One region of the Rhodovastum atsumiense genome, then DNA from elsewhere that is predicted to be linked to it. Evidence: riboswitches for the same ligand, from Rfam matches in the RefSeq annotation. Region 1 holds a riboswitch; the other holds the start of a gene.
The links. Region 1 has a riboswitch for cobalamin ahead of NBY65_RS16560 (ribonucleoside-diphosphate reductase subunit alpha). Riboswitches for the same ligand answer to the same signal wherever they lie in the genome.

Region 2: another riboswitch for cobalamin. It lies ahead of NBY65_RS10160 (cobyric acid synthase); the one in region 1 lies ahead of NBY65_RS16560 (ribonucleoside-diphosphate reductase subunit alpha).

What each region holds. Positions count from the first base shown of each region.
Region 1 is NZ_OW485601.1:3,639,586-3,646,562, reverse strand. It holds gene NBY65_RS16560 (ribonucleoside-diphosphate reductase subunit alpha) at 1-1,773, opposite strand, end outside; cobalamin riboswitch at 1,881-2,078, opposite strand; gene NBY65_RS16555 (hypothetical protein) at 2,209-3,117, shown strand; gene cybH (Ni/Fe-hydrogenase, b-type cytochrome subunit) at 3,120-3,857, opposite strand; gene NBY65_RS16545 (hydrogenase small subunit) at 3,898-4,968, opposite strand; gene NBY65_RS16540 (quinone oxidoreductase family protein) at 5,448-6,422, opposite strand; gene NBY65_RS16535 (LysR family transcriptional regulator) at 6,522-6,977, shown strand, end outside.
Region 2 is NZ_OW485601.1:2,227,115-2,234,091, forward strand. It holds gene cobC (alpha-ribazole phosphatase family protein) at 1-278, opposite strand, end outside; gene NBY65_RS10150 (adenosylcobinamide-GDP ribazoletransferase) at 289-1,044, opposite strand; gene cobT (nicotinate-nucleotide--dimethylbenzimidazole phosphoribosyltransferase) at 1,041-2,114, opposite strand; gene NBY65_RS10160 (cobyric acid synthase) at 2,219-3,673, opposite strand; cobalamin riboswitch at 3,820-4,020, opposite strand; gene NBY65_RS10165 (divergent polysaccharide deacetylase family protein) at 4,172-5,134, shown strand; gene NBY65_RS10170 (SH3 domain-containing protein) at 5,552-6,427, shown strand; gene NBY65_RS10175 (hypothetical protein) at 6,453-6,596, shown strand; gene NBY65_RS10180 (hypothetical protein) at 6,627-6,809, shown strand; gene NBY65_RS10185 (carbohydrate porin) at 6,862-6,977, opposite strand, start outside.

The sequences.
Region 1 (6,977 bases):
CGCCAGCAGATGCAGGCTGTCGATGGGCAGGATGCCGCGCGACCACAGCGAGCCTTCGAACGAGGCGTAGCGTCCGCGCTCGGCGGCCAGCTCCACCGAGGCGTCGATGGCGAAATAGCTGATGGCTTCCATGGAGGTGTCGGCGAAGTCCACCGCCGCCTCGGAGGCGGTGGGCAGGCGCAGCGTCTCCAGCGCGTCCTGGAAGCCCATCAGGCCGAGGCCGACCGGGCGATGGCGCAGATTGGACCGGCGTGCCTCGGGGATGGAATAAAGGTTGATGTCGATGACGTTGTCCAGCATGCGCATGGCGGTCCGCACCGTGCGGGCGAGCCGGTCGCGGTCGAGCCCGTCGGCGGTGACGTGGGCGGCGAGGTTGACGGAGCCGAGATTGCACACCGCCACCTCGCCGGCACTCGTGTTGAGGGTGATCTCGGTGCACAGATTGGAGGAATGCACGACGCCCGCATGCTGCTGCGGCGATCGCAGGTTGCAGGCATCCTTGAAGGTGATCCAGGGATGGCCGGTCTCGTACAGCATGGTCAGCATGCGCCGCCACAGATCCACCGCCTTCACGGTCCGGAACACCCTGATCCCGCCGCGCGCCGCCTTCGCCTCGTACGTCTCGTAGGCGATCCTGAAGTCGTGGCCGCAGAGATCGTGCAGGTCCGGCACCTCGTCGGGGGAGAACAGCGTCCAGTCGGCCCCGGCCTCCACCCGCTGCATGAACAGGTCGGGGATCCAGTTGGCCGTGTTCATGTCGTGGGTACGGCGGCGGTCGTCGCCGGTGTTCTTGCGCAGGTCGAGGAATTCCTCGATGTCGATGTGCCAGGTCTCCAGGTAGGCGCAGACCGCGCCCTTGCGCTTGCCGCCCTGGTTCACCGCGATGGCGGTGTCGTTCGCCACCTTCAGGAACGGCACCACCCCCTGGCTCTGGCCGTTGGTGCCCCGGATATGCGCGCCCAGCCCGCGCACCTGGGTCCAGTCATTGCCGAGCCCGCCGGAATACTTCGCGAGCAGCGCGTTGTCGCGGATCGCCTTGAAGATGCCGTCGAGGTCGTCCGCCACCGTGGTGAGGAAGCAGGAGGAAAGCTGCGGCCGCCGCGTGCCGGCATTGAAGAGGGTCGGGGTCGAGACCATGAAATCGAAGGAGGACAGCAGCTCGTAGAAGGCGATGGCCCGTGCGTCCCGGTCCTCCTCCCGCAGCGCGAGCCCCATGGCGACGCGCATGAAGAAGGCCTGTGGCAATTCGATGCGGGTGCCGCGGACATGCAGGACATAGCGGTCGTACAGCGTCTGCAGGCCCAGGTAATCGAAATTCAGGTCCCGTTCCGGCCGCAGCGCCGCGCCCAGGCGACCAAGATCGAAGCGCCCGAGTTCGGGATCGAGCAACCCGGCGGCGATGCCGGCCTGCACAAAGGCCGGGAAATACGTGGGATAGCGGGCCGCCATCTCGTCCTGGCCGGGCCGGTCCGGCCGGCCGGACAGGAAACTCAGCGCCTCGCACCGCAGCCGGTCGGCGAGCAGCCGCGCCGCCACCTGGGCATAGGCCGGCTCGGTCTCGACGAGCGTGCGGGCGGCGAGGATCGGCGCCAGCGCCGCTTCGTCCGGCGTGATCCCGTCATGCAGGTCGCGCCATGTCCCGGCCAGCACGGCCTCGGCGGAGACACCCTCAAGCCCGGCGCAGGCATCCCGCACCAGGGCGACGAGCCGGGCGGCATCGGCGGGCGGCAGGCGCGGTGGCGCCGATCGGTCGTGCTGGGTGGAGACGAACATGCGGCGTGAACCCCTTGTGATCTGGGGGCAGGGACCGGGCGGCCGCATGGGACGGCGACGCCGCGCAGGCGTGCCGGGGATGCGGTCCACCGGGGCACCCCGCCCGAGGACGTACGGCTGTCGCGGCAGGTCTCCTGGCTCGCGGGTCCCGGCTTCGGCCCGTCTTCCCAAGGCCGTGCGGCCCCAGTGACATGGATGGGCGGAAGCTCGCCGCTGACAGTTGCGGGGGCAGCGCCGGCCTCGCACCGGCTTCCCTCTTAGCCCTCGATCTTGCGATGCGAGGGACCGTGACACCTATATATAGGGGAATGCCGGCGATTCGTGTCAATATATAGGGCTGCCCGCGCGTCACGGCGGCGCCGCGCGCCGGCGGGGCGAGCCATCCCGCCGGCCCGGGCGTATGACTCCGTCACCGATGTCCAGGGAGCCACGCCGATGCTGCGTGCACGTCTGTCAGGTCTTGCCGGCCGGATGCGGCCGCGGCTGCTGGTGATGATCCCGCTGCTGGCGCTGCTGCTGGCGGCGGCGTCGGGCGGGATTGACCGCACCGTCGACCGGTTCGTGACCCCGCTCGCACCCGAGCAGGCGCGGCAGATCCTGCAACGCACCCAGCTCGCGGCGGGACTGGCCTACGTGACCGTGCGCGCGCTCGGGCGGGTGGTGGGGGTGGCGTCCTCGACCACGGTCAACGCCAATGTCGGGGCACTGGTCAATGGCGGCGCCAGCATCGAGATCGGCAACATCCTGCGCCCCTTCGAGCAATTGCTCGACAGCTTCGCCGACGTGCTGATGGCCAGCCTGGTCTGCGTCACCATCCAGCTGGTGCTGGTGGACGTGCTGGACAGCTTCGCCCTGCCCTGGGTGCTGTCGATCGGGCTCGGCGTGCTGGCGGCCGCCATCCTGACCGGCGCGACGCGGGGGAGCGGGCTGCGGCGACTCGCGCAGGTGCTGATCGCCAGCGCGTTGCTCGGCAAGCTGCTGTTGCCGGTCAGCCTGCAGGCGACCGAGGCGCTGTCGCAGCGGTTCCTGCGTGACCGCGCCGCCCAGGCCGAGCTGACCCTGAACGCCACCCAGGCCGAGCTGACCGCGGCGATGCCGCGCCTCGCCGAGGGGGCGGCCCGACCATGGTACGACCCGCGCCGCCTCACCGACGGGCTGGGCGCGCTCTCGCCGGACCGCCTGGCCGACTCCTTCAGCCGCCTTGCCGCCAGCGTCGAACATGCGGTGGAGGCGAGCCTGACCTGGATGGCGGTGTTCGTTCTGCAGACCGTGGTGTTTCCGCTCACGGTCGCGGGGGCTTCGGTGTGGCTGGTCCGCGCGGCGCTGCGGCGGCGCAGGCCATAGGTTCAATCGTTGCGGTCGTCGCGGAACTGGCGCTCCCCCGAGATCATGGTGGCGATCATCGTCTGGCGGGACATGATTTCCTCGCGCACCGACGCATAGACATGGATGATCGTGAAAATCACGATCATCCACAGACCCAGATGATGCAGCGTGTGCACGTCCTGGCTCGGCAGAACGTCAAGCAGCGTCCCGAAGACGACGTATTCCCAGCTGTCGCGCCCGGTGCCCTCGGAATACAGCGCGAACCCGGTCACGATCATGCCGATCGTGCCGAGCGTCATCGCGAAGAACATCGTGATCTGCGCCAGCGGATTGTGGCCGAGGTATTTCTTCGGCTCGTCCACGAGAAACAGATACCACTTCGCCTCCCACACCACGCCGCGCCACCACGCGCGCTCCCAGACCGGGAGATGGAAGATCTGCCGTGAATGGCGGTTGCCGACGAAGCCCCAGTAGATCCGAAATAGGAATGAAATCGCCAGCACGTAGCCGGACACGAAATGGGTGAAGCGGATATAGCCGAACAGGAAGTTGGCGCTGGCCTCGCCCGGCAGCGTGGGCGGCGGCGAGGCGATCAGGTAGCCGGTCGCGACCAGCACCATCATCGCCAGGGCATGCACCCAGTGCCAGGCCCGCACCGCCGCCTCGTAGACGTAGATGGTCGAGCGTCCGTTCGAACGATCCGTCGGGTCAAGGTCGACCACCCCGCGGAAGCGGGTGGTGCGCGAAAACTCGTCCATGGTTCCCCCCTTGGATGATGCGCCGCGTCGGAAGGCACCGTCAGCGCCCCGCGAACACCCGTTTCACCGTGGTGGCGCCGGCATGGGCGGCCACCGCCGCGGCGACCGCGCCGGCGGCGACGCCGCCGATGCGGTCGGCATTTGCCTCGATGCCGAACTGACGAAGCGGCGACAGGCGTTCGTAGAAGGGGCCGTTGTCCCAGAACGCGTCCTCCGCGCAGCCGATGCAGCCGTGGCCGGACTGGATGGGAAACGACACGCCGCCATTCCAGCGCACCGTGGAGCACGCGTTGTACGTGGTCGGCCCGCGGCAGCCCATCCTGTACAGGCAGTAGCCCTTGCGGGCGAAATCATCGTCCCAGTCCTGCACGAACTGGCCGGCGTCGAAATGCGGGCGGCGATAGCATTTGTCGTGGATGCGCTGCGAGTAGAACATCTTCGGCCGTCCCCGGCCGTCCAGTTCGGGCAGGCGGCCGAAGGTGGCCACGTAGCTGAGCACGCCGGTCATCACCTCGGCGATCGGCGGGCAGCCCGGCACCTTGATGACCGGCCTGTCGCGGATGATCCGGTCGACCGGCGTCGCCTGCGTCGGATTGGGCCGGGCGGCCTGCACGCAGCCCCACGAGGCACAGGACCCCCAGGCGATCACCGCCATCGCCTCCTGCGCCATCCATCGCAGCCGTTCGACGAAGGGCCGGCCGCCATCGATGCAGAACATGCCGTCCTCGGCGAGCGGCGCATTGCCCTCGACGGCGAGCAGGTAGCGCCCCCTGTAGGTGTCACGGATGCCTTCGAGGATCTCTTCGGCCTGATGGCCGGCGGCGGCCATGAGAGTGTCGTCATAGTCGAGCGAGATCATCGACAGCACCACGTCCTTTGCCAGCGGGTGCGCCGAGCGGATGAAGCTCTCTGAACAACACGTGCATTCCAGGCCGTGCATCCAGATGACCGGGATGCGCGGCGTGGTCTGCAGCGCGGCGGCGATGCGCGGCGCGGCGACCGGCGCGAGTCCCAATGCGGATGCGGTCAGCGTGCAGAAGCGGATGAAGCTGCGACGCGTGATCCCCTGCCGGCGCATCGCGTCGTAGAACGTTTCCGTTCCCTGGGGCATGAGCTGGGTTCCTGGCAGTGGATCATCCACGACCGCCGGGGCGCGGCACGCGCATCCCCGGCGGAGCGCGGCCGCCCGGCGACCACGCCCTGTCCGCGTGGACAGGGGATGCGTGTTTCATCCCTGGGCCTCCCACATTGAGTCTTGTCGTTGTCGGCGATCGGCGCGTCATGCCGCTTCCAGGTTACGCGCGCATCGGGAGAGATATCGTGGCACTGGCATGCAATGCGTCACCTGTTCGGTCACTGCATGACATGGCGGCGTCCACAGTATGCGATGACGGCAGCGAAACGTGAAAGCAAAATCGTATCATGCAGTATGAGACAAGGATGTTCGGGCACTGGCATCAACAACGACGCGACCAGTGACCGCCATCGGGCGGTGCCTGCGCGAGGCCGGCCCGTCATGGCAATGGCTGTATACCGCGGCGCAACATGCCAGGCAGGCCGTGGAACTCCTCGAAATCCACCACGCACGGCTCATGGAATCAGCAGGATGCTCCCGGTGGTGCGTCCGGCCTCCAGAGCGGCCTGTGCCTCCGCCGCCGCCGCAAGTGGGAATTCCGCGCCGACCCTTACGCAGAGCCCGGCCGCGATCACGTCGAACACCGCCGCGGCCGCCAGCGGATAGGCGTCCGCTTCGTTGGCATAGGCCATGACGCTGGGGCGGCTGAACGAGATCGACCGGCGCGGCCCTAGGTCCTCCACCGCGACCGGCGGAATCGGGCCGGCCACCTGGCCGAGGCTCGCCACCACGCCGAACGGCCGCACGCAGCCCAGGGTCCGGCGCAGCATCGTCCCGCCGATACCGTCATAGGCGACATCGACCCCGACGCCGCCGGCCAGTTGCTTCACCGCCGCCTCGAGCCCCGGATCGCCGTGCAGCAGCACGTGATCCGCGCCGGCCTGCCGCGCCACCTCGATTTTCGCCTCCGACCCGACGGTGGCGATCACCACCGCGCCCAGGCGTTTCGCCCAGCCGCTCAGCATCTGCCCGAGCCCGCCCGCCCCGGCATGCACCAGCACGATCGTGCCCGGCCGCACCGGGAAGACGCGATGCAGCAGCATGTGCGCGGTCAGGCCGCGCGCCATGGCGGCGGCGGCGGTGCGCGTGTCGATGCCGTCCGGCAGCCGCACCACGCGGGCGGCGGGCAGCAGGCGCTCGGAGGCATAGCCGCCGACCGGCGCGCCGACATAGGCAACGCGGTCACCGGGGACGACGGAGGTGACGCCCTCCCCGACCGCCTCCACCACTCCGGCGCCCTCGACGCCCGGCACGGCGGGCAGGTGCGGCAACGGGTAGAGCCCGATGCGGTGGTAGATATCGATGAAGTTCACGCCGATGGCGTCCTGCCGCAGCCGCACCTCGCCCGCCCCGGGCGGGCCGATCTCCCGCTCGGCCAACCGGAGTTGTTCGACGCCGCCCGGCGCGATCAGATGGATCTCCTGGGCCATGGTCCTGTCTCCGCTTCCGTGTTGCCACGGCAGATGACGCCTGGACGGAGGGTGGGAAAATCCCGGATTGTTCCACAGGCCTTGTGAGAAATTGCACCGATGTTCGACTGGGAGGACCTGCGCCACTTCGTCGCCCTGGCGGAGGCCGGCACGCTCTCCGGCGCAGCGCGGGCGCTGCGCGTGGACCACGCCACCGTCGGCCGGCGGGTGGCGGCGCTGGAACAGGCGCTCGGCAGCGTGCTGGTGGAGCGGCAGGCGCGGCGCTGCGTGCTGACCGAGGCGGGACAGCGGATCGCCGGGCTGGCCATGACGATGCAGGCCCAGGCGCATGCGCTGGACCGCGCCGCCCGCGCCCTGCACACGCCGCTGGCCGGCACGGTGACAGTCAGCGCCCCGCCGGTCTTCGCCAGCCACGTCCTGGCGCCACGGCTGGGGGAACTGCGGCGGCTCTATCCGGACCTGCACCTGTCCTTGCTGGGCGACCCCGCGACCGCCTCGCTCGGCCGGCAGGAAGCGGACATCGCCATCCGGCTGAGCCGCCCGCGCGAGGCGCGC
Region 2 (6,977 bases), 1.4 Mb from region 1:
TCCGGGCGCGGCAGATCGTCCCAGCTTTGGCCTTCCCAGGCGCCGAAATCGAGTTCGTGCAGCCGCGGATCGATGCCGACCGGACCGCCCAGCCGGTCCGCGAGCCGGCGGCAACGTTGCGCGGGGCTGGCCTGGAGCACCCAGGGACCGGGCGGGAGGGCGGCGCGCACCGCTTCGGCATCGGCCGGGAAGCTGTCGGCCAGCGCGACCTCGGTGCGGCCGTAGCACAGGCCCTGCACGCCCGCGACCGCGGTATGGCGCACCAGGATAAGTTTCATGGGGCCAGTCTCATGCCTGCGCCAGCACGGCGAGCAGCATTCCGATCTCGCCCAGTTGCTGCAGGGCGCCCAGGCAATCCCCGGTGTAGCCGCCGAGGCGATGGCGGAACCACAGGAAGCACAGCCCCCAGATGCCGGCCACCACCACCAGTCCGGCCAGCCGGGCAGGGGGCGGCAGGAGCAGCAAGGGCATCAGGGCGGTGATGGCAACGCCGATCAGCCGCGCCCCGGGATGGCCCACGATCGGGCGGGCGCGGCTGGCGTCGGTGCGCGCATAGGGCAGCACCACCATCATCGCCACCGCGGCGCCGCGGCTGAGCGCATGCGCGGCGATGACCGCGGCGGGCAGCAGTGCCGGCGGCAAGGCGGCCATGGCCTGCCATTTCAGCCCGAGCAGCATCACCAGCCCGATCGCCCCGAAGGCGCCGATGCGGGAATCGCGCATGATCTCCAGCACGCGGTCCCGCGTCGTGCCGCCGCCGAAGCCGTCGCAGACATCGGCGAAGCCATCCTCGTGCAGCGCGCCGGTCAGCAGCAGCCCCGCGGCCAGGGCCAGGCCAACCGCCACGCCGGGCGGGAACAGCGTCGCCGACACCGCCCAGACGCCGGCGACCGCCGCCCCCACCGCCGCGCCGACCAGGGGCCAGTAGGCGCTGGCGCGGCGCTGGTCCTCGGGAACCAGCTCCGGCAGCGAGGGCAGCGGCACCCGGGTGAAGAACATCGCCGCCGCCCAGACGGCGCGCGCCTCGCGGACCAGCAGCGTCATGGCTGCGGCGCCACGCCCGTCCGTTCGCTGACCCCGGCGGCCTCGAAGGTCGCCATCTCCTCCAGGAAGCCGGCGGCGGCGCGCACCAGCGGCCAGGCCAGGGCCGCGCCGGTGCCTTCGCCCAGGCGCAGGCCCAGATCGAGCAGCGGGCGCCCACCGAGGGCCTCGACGGCGAGGCGATGCGGGCCGTCGCCCGAGACATGGGCGAACACGGCGTAGTCGAGCATGGCCGGCGCGAGCCGGGCGGCGACGAGGGCGGCCGAGGTGGCGATGATGCCGTCCACCAGCACCAGCATGCGCCGCGATGCTGCCGCCAGCATGGCGCCGGCCATCATGGCGATCTCGCAACCGCCGAAGGCGGCGAGCGCTTCCAGCGGGTCGCGCACGCCGGGGTGGCGGGCCTGCACCCGCGCCAGGATCTCGCGCTTGCGGGCGTGTCCGGCCGGGTCGTGCCCGGCGCCGATGCCGACGCAGTCGGCAAGCGGGATATCGAGCAGGGCGCTGGTGATCAGCGCGGCGGCCGAGGAATTCCCGATGCCCATCTCGCCCGGCAGGATGGCGTTGCAGCCCCGGGCGGCGAGGTCGGCCACCACCTGTCCGCCGCGGTCGAGGCAGAGCGCGACCTCGTCCGGCGTGAGCGCGGTCTCCTGCAGGGCGTTGCGGGTGCCATGGCGGACCTTGAGGTCGATCAGGTCGGGATGGGGCGGCAGGTCGACGGCGACGCCGGCGTCGATCACCTTCACCGGCAGGCCGGCGAGGCGGGCGAACACGTTGATGCCGGCGCCGCCCGCGAGGAAGTTGGCCACCATTTGCGGCGTCACTTCCGGCGGAAAAGGGCTGACGCCGTCGCGGGCGAAGCCGTGGTCGCCGGCGAAGACCAGCACCGCCGGCGCGGTCAGCACCGGCCGTGTGGTGCCCTGCATCAACCCGAGCCGCAGCGCGAGGTCTTCGAGCCGGCCCAATGAGCCGGGTGGCTTGGTCTTGGCGTCGATGCGGGCCTGCAGGGCGGTGGTGAGATCGTGGGCAAGCGGCGGGATCGCGGGGGCCTGCCAGGACGCGGGATGGCTCATGGAGGTGTCACTTCGGGGAAAAAGGGGATCCAAGGGCCTTTGGCCCTTGGTGGAGGTGCAGGAGGCAAAGCCTCCTGCCGGGGCCGGGGCAGCGCCCCGGGCGTTCAGATCCCAAGGTATCGCCGCACCGGATCAAGGTTGACGTGTGCGGCGACGTGTTCGGCCATGGCGGCGTAGAGCGCGCGGCGCTGTTCCGCCCAAGGAACGGCATGTGGTTTGTAGTCTGTGAACCCCGCGGCCGTGGCAAGGCGGGCGCGGGAGCGGGGGGATTCGAACCAGCCGTGCAGGTAGGTGCCCCAGACCCGCCCAGCCTGTGTCCCTTCCGGGCGTGGGGTTCCGTCGTTCCACACCTGGTGCAGGGGCGTGCAGGGCCCGGTGGCGATGGTTTCGCCCATGTGGATTTCGTAGGCGGACCAGCGGTCACCGTCGCATTCGGCTTCGGTCGCGCGCAGGGTCTTGGCGGCGTGGAAGGTGGTGGCCACCGGCAGCAGGCCGAGCCCGGCTTCGTCGCCGGCATCCCCGGCCACGCCCGTGGGATCGTGCAGCCATTCCCCCAGCATCTGGTAGCCGCCGCACAGCCCGACCACGAGCGTGCCGGCGGCGGCGGCGTCGCGGATCACCCGGTCCAGGCCGCGGGCGCGCAGCCAGCGCAGGTCGGCGATGGTGTTCTTCGAGCCCGGCAGCACGATGGCGCGGGCGCGGGCCAGCACGTCGGCGTCCTCGGTCCAGCGCACGCGCACGCCGGCATCGTCCCACCAGGGCTGGCAGTCGGTGAGGTTGGAAGCGTGCGGGGTGCGCACCCAGGCCAGGGTGTCGCCCTGTCCGCGATCCTGGTCGGCGGCGGAGAAGCCGTCCTCCTCCTCGGGCTGCAGGTCGCGGCGCAGCGGCACGGTGCCGAGCACGGGGAAGCCGGGCGCGTAGGGGGCGAGCCAGGATTGCGGGTCTGGAAAGAGCGACGCGTCGCCACGGAAGCGGTTGACGATGGCGCCGAGGCAGCGGGCGCGATCCGCCTCGTCCAGCAGGGCCCAGGTGCCGGCGAGCTGGGCGAAGATGCCGCCGCGGTCGATGTCGCCCACCAGCAGCCAGCGTCCGTCCAGGTGGCGGACCGGCCGCAGGTTGGCGATGTCGCGGGCCATCAGGTTCAGTTCCACCGGACTGCCGGCGCCTTCCATCACCAGCACGTCGCAGCGTGACCGCCAGGTTTCCAACGTGTCGGCGACGACCTGCCAGAGCCGCTCGGCGCGGCCGTAATAATCGCGGGCGGCGCAATGGCCCTCGGCGCGGCCGAGCACGATCACCTGCGATCCCATGCCGCCGGAAGGCTTGAGCAGCACCGGGTTCATCTCCACCGTCGGCAGCAGGCCGCAGGCCTCGGCCTGCACCGCCTGGGCGCGTGCCATCTCGCCGCCGTCGAGGGTGACCCAGGCGTTGTTGGACATGTTCTGCGCCTTGAATGGCGCGACGCGCACGCCTTCGCGGCGCAGCCAGGCGCACAGCGCCGCGGTCATCCAGCTTTTGCCGGCACCCGATCCGGTGCCGAGCACGCCAAGCGCCTTCATGGGACCTCTCTGACAGGGGGATCGTCGGGCATGCATGGCGTCCTGCAGGCGTGCCGGGTGGGCTGCACCGCGGCCGATCCGATACGGCGAGTGCCGCCTGCGGGTCTTTCTCCCGCCGCGTCCGGTTCATCCCGCCCGGGCGCACGCGCGCATTCTCGACGCCGGCCGGTTTCCTGGCTCGCAGGTCCTCGCCGGTGTCCGCCTTCTCACCCCGGTGGCGAGGCAATGGCTCGTTGGACCCGGCTCGCTGCCAACAGTTGCGGGAGCAGCCGCGCCCCGGACTGCCATTGCGGCCCGGGCGCGTTCCCGTTTCAGCCCTTGCGGGCACCGGCGCCTGCCCCAGGTGTTAGGCCCGATCGCCCCGGCACGCAACCGGTCCAACCGCGCGGCGATTGCGCGGGCGTATCGGCATGGCGCGAAGCGGCCCGGCAATCAGGACATTGGAATGTCCTGGTCAGGGAAGCTATGAGACAGGGTGAAGCAGGATTTCAACGGACGATGACCATGATGCTGCGGCGTGGTGTGGTGGCGGGCCTGATCGGCGGTGCGGCAGCGCTCGGGGCCGTGCCCCTGTTGACGAGCTCGCCGGCGCCAGCGCCGGCCCCGGCGGCCCCGCCGCCGCCTGCCCCGGTGCCGCAGCCGGTGGCGCTGACCACGCCGGTGCTGCAGCCGGCGGTGTTGCCGCCGACAGTACCGGCCCGTCCGGCCACGCTGCTGCCGCCCTGGCGCCGCTATGCCATCTCCCCCGCCGCCGCCGAGGGGAAACCGGTGATCAGCATCGTCATCGACGACCTCGGGGCGACGCGCCTGACGGAGCGCACGGTGGCGCTGCCGGGGCCGCTGACGCTGGCCTGGTTCCCGTTCGCGCCGCGCCTGCCCGAGCAGGTGGCCGCCGCCGCCGCCCGGGGCCACGAGGCGCTGCTGCACATGCCGATGCAGTCCTTCTCCAACAGCACCAGCCAGACCGGGCCCGATCCGCTGCGCATCGACCTGCGCCCGGAAGTGAACCTGGCGCGGCTGCGCACGGCGATCGCGGCGGTGCCGGAGGCGGTGGGGCTGAACAACCACATGGGCAGCGTGGCGACGCGCGACCCCGCCCTGATGTCACTGGTGGCGGCCGAGACCCACCGGCAGGGCATGCTGTTCCTTGACAGCGTGGTGATCCCGCACAGCCAGGGCCTGCCCTGCGCGCTGCAGGCCGGCGTGCCGGCCGCGGGCAACGACATCTTCCTCGACCCGGTGAAGGGCACCTATTCGGTGATGGAGCAGCTCGCGCGGGTGGAGCACATCGCGCGGCATCGCGGCTACGCCATCGCCATCGGCCATCCGCATCCGAAGACCCTGGACGGGCTGGCGGCCTGGCTGCCCGGCGTGGCCGCCAAGGGGTTCGTGCTGTGGCCGGTCTCGGCGTCCGTGGCGTTCCGCAACCGGATCGACCTCTCGACCCTGGGCTCCGCCTGACCCCCCTGCGCCGCGGCCCCCGACGCGGCCGCGGCGGCCCCTGGCTGGCGAGCCCGATCAAATCAAAGACCAGCATCGAAGCAGCAACGGGAAGTAGCACCGCGAACGGAACACCTGTGCTCCGCTCACGAGGAATATGTGCGTTTTGTCACGTGAATCGTGATGCGAAAACAGGAACCAATCCTGCTTACCCCAGCTACTTTCTGCCAAAACCGCGGCACTAGCGAAAATTCCGCGCGGCCGCCTTGCGGGCAGCCACGGACTGGCCCGGTGCCGATCATGGCGCTGAAACCCTATAAGTTGACCTTCGAGTTTGACCGTTTCTCTCTGCTGGCCCGCCGAGCTGCCGTCTCGCCCTCCGGTCCAGGATCAGAAAGGCTTCATGTGCGCATGCGCTGGACCAGGATCGTTGCCGCTGTGAGCCTGCCGGCTCTGCTGCTTGCCGGATGCAAGGACGATAAAAAGCAGGAGACGTTGCAGCCGGCCTTCGACATGACCGGCTATGCCCGGCAGCTCGTCGAGCAGAACCTGCGTGCCCTTTCGGACTCGCCGCCCGCCGTCAGGATCCGCGGCGTGCAGGTGTATCCGCAGGCCATGCCACGGCAGATCGCCGTCTGCGGCCAGGTCGACCTTGCGCGCGGCAATGGCGGCATGTTCACGCTGTTCGTCTCCGTGGTGTCCTACGAGGACGGATCCGGCGCGAAACCCCCCGGCTTCCAGGTGGACCAGACCGTTGCCGAGACGGTCGAGGCAGCAAACCGGGTGTGGGCCAAGATGATCACCTACTGCTACGAGAACGGCGGGCCGCCGCCGCCTCCACCACCCACCGCCGCGAGCGCACCCCAGCCCCCGGCGACGGCCGCGACCGAACCTGCGGCCACGCCGCCGGCGGCGTCGGCCGCCACCCCGGCGGACAGCGGCCATGCCCAGCCCCCGCCCCGCCGCGAGCGCACGGCCACGAAGGACCCGGCAACGGCCAGCCCGCGGGAAGCCCCGCCCCCTCCGCCGCCCCCCCGGGAGGTGCCGCACCCGCCGGCCGTCACGCCGGCGCGCGAACCAACCCCGCCCAAGGTCACGGCTGACACACCGGCCAGGGCGCCGGCCTCCGGCAGCGTGGTGCTGCGGCAGCCCGGAAACCTGCGCGCAGGCCCGAGCGGCGGCGGCGAGGTCATCCGCGTCGTGCCCAGGGACACGACCTTGCGGGTCTTCGGGGAAGCGCCCGGCGGCTGGTATCAGGTCGGCGACGCCGCGCCGTGGGGGTGGATCCACAGCAGCATGGTGCAACGGCAATAGATCGCGGCCGGCACGTTGCCCTTCCATGTTCAAGGGCGATGCAGACGGCCCTAGAGGATACCCCGGCCGCCGCGGCGGGCCGCAGGAGCCCGCGGGCACGCCCCTTTCCGGCATGCTGCTCGGCTACGGCGCCACGGTGCTGATCCTGATTGGGGCCGCGCTGGCCTGACATGCCGAGGGCCGAACCACCACAAGGCTGGTGGACCTGACCGTGCTGTGGGCGGCCACCATCCTGGCCTTCCTCGGCGGGGTGCGGCGCGGCCTTGCCTTCCGCACGGTGAACCCGCCCCCTGCCGGCGCGGTCGCGGCGGCGTTGGGGCTGTTCGCGCGGGTCTTGCTGGCCCTGCTGGGCGAACTGGTTCTGCTGTGGACCCGGGCCTGAACGGGACAAGCGGCCGGGCCCCATGCCGAAACGGCATGGGGCCCAAGCCGCGTCAGAAGGTGATGGTGCTGCGCAGTCCGAAGATGGCGGCGTCGCCGATGCGCTTGGTGGGATCGAGCGGATCGGGCACGCCGCCGGCCGGGCGGAACACGTACTGGAAGTCCGGCT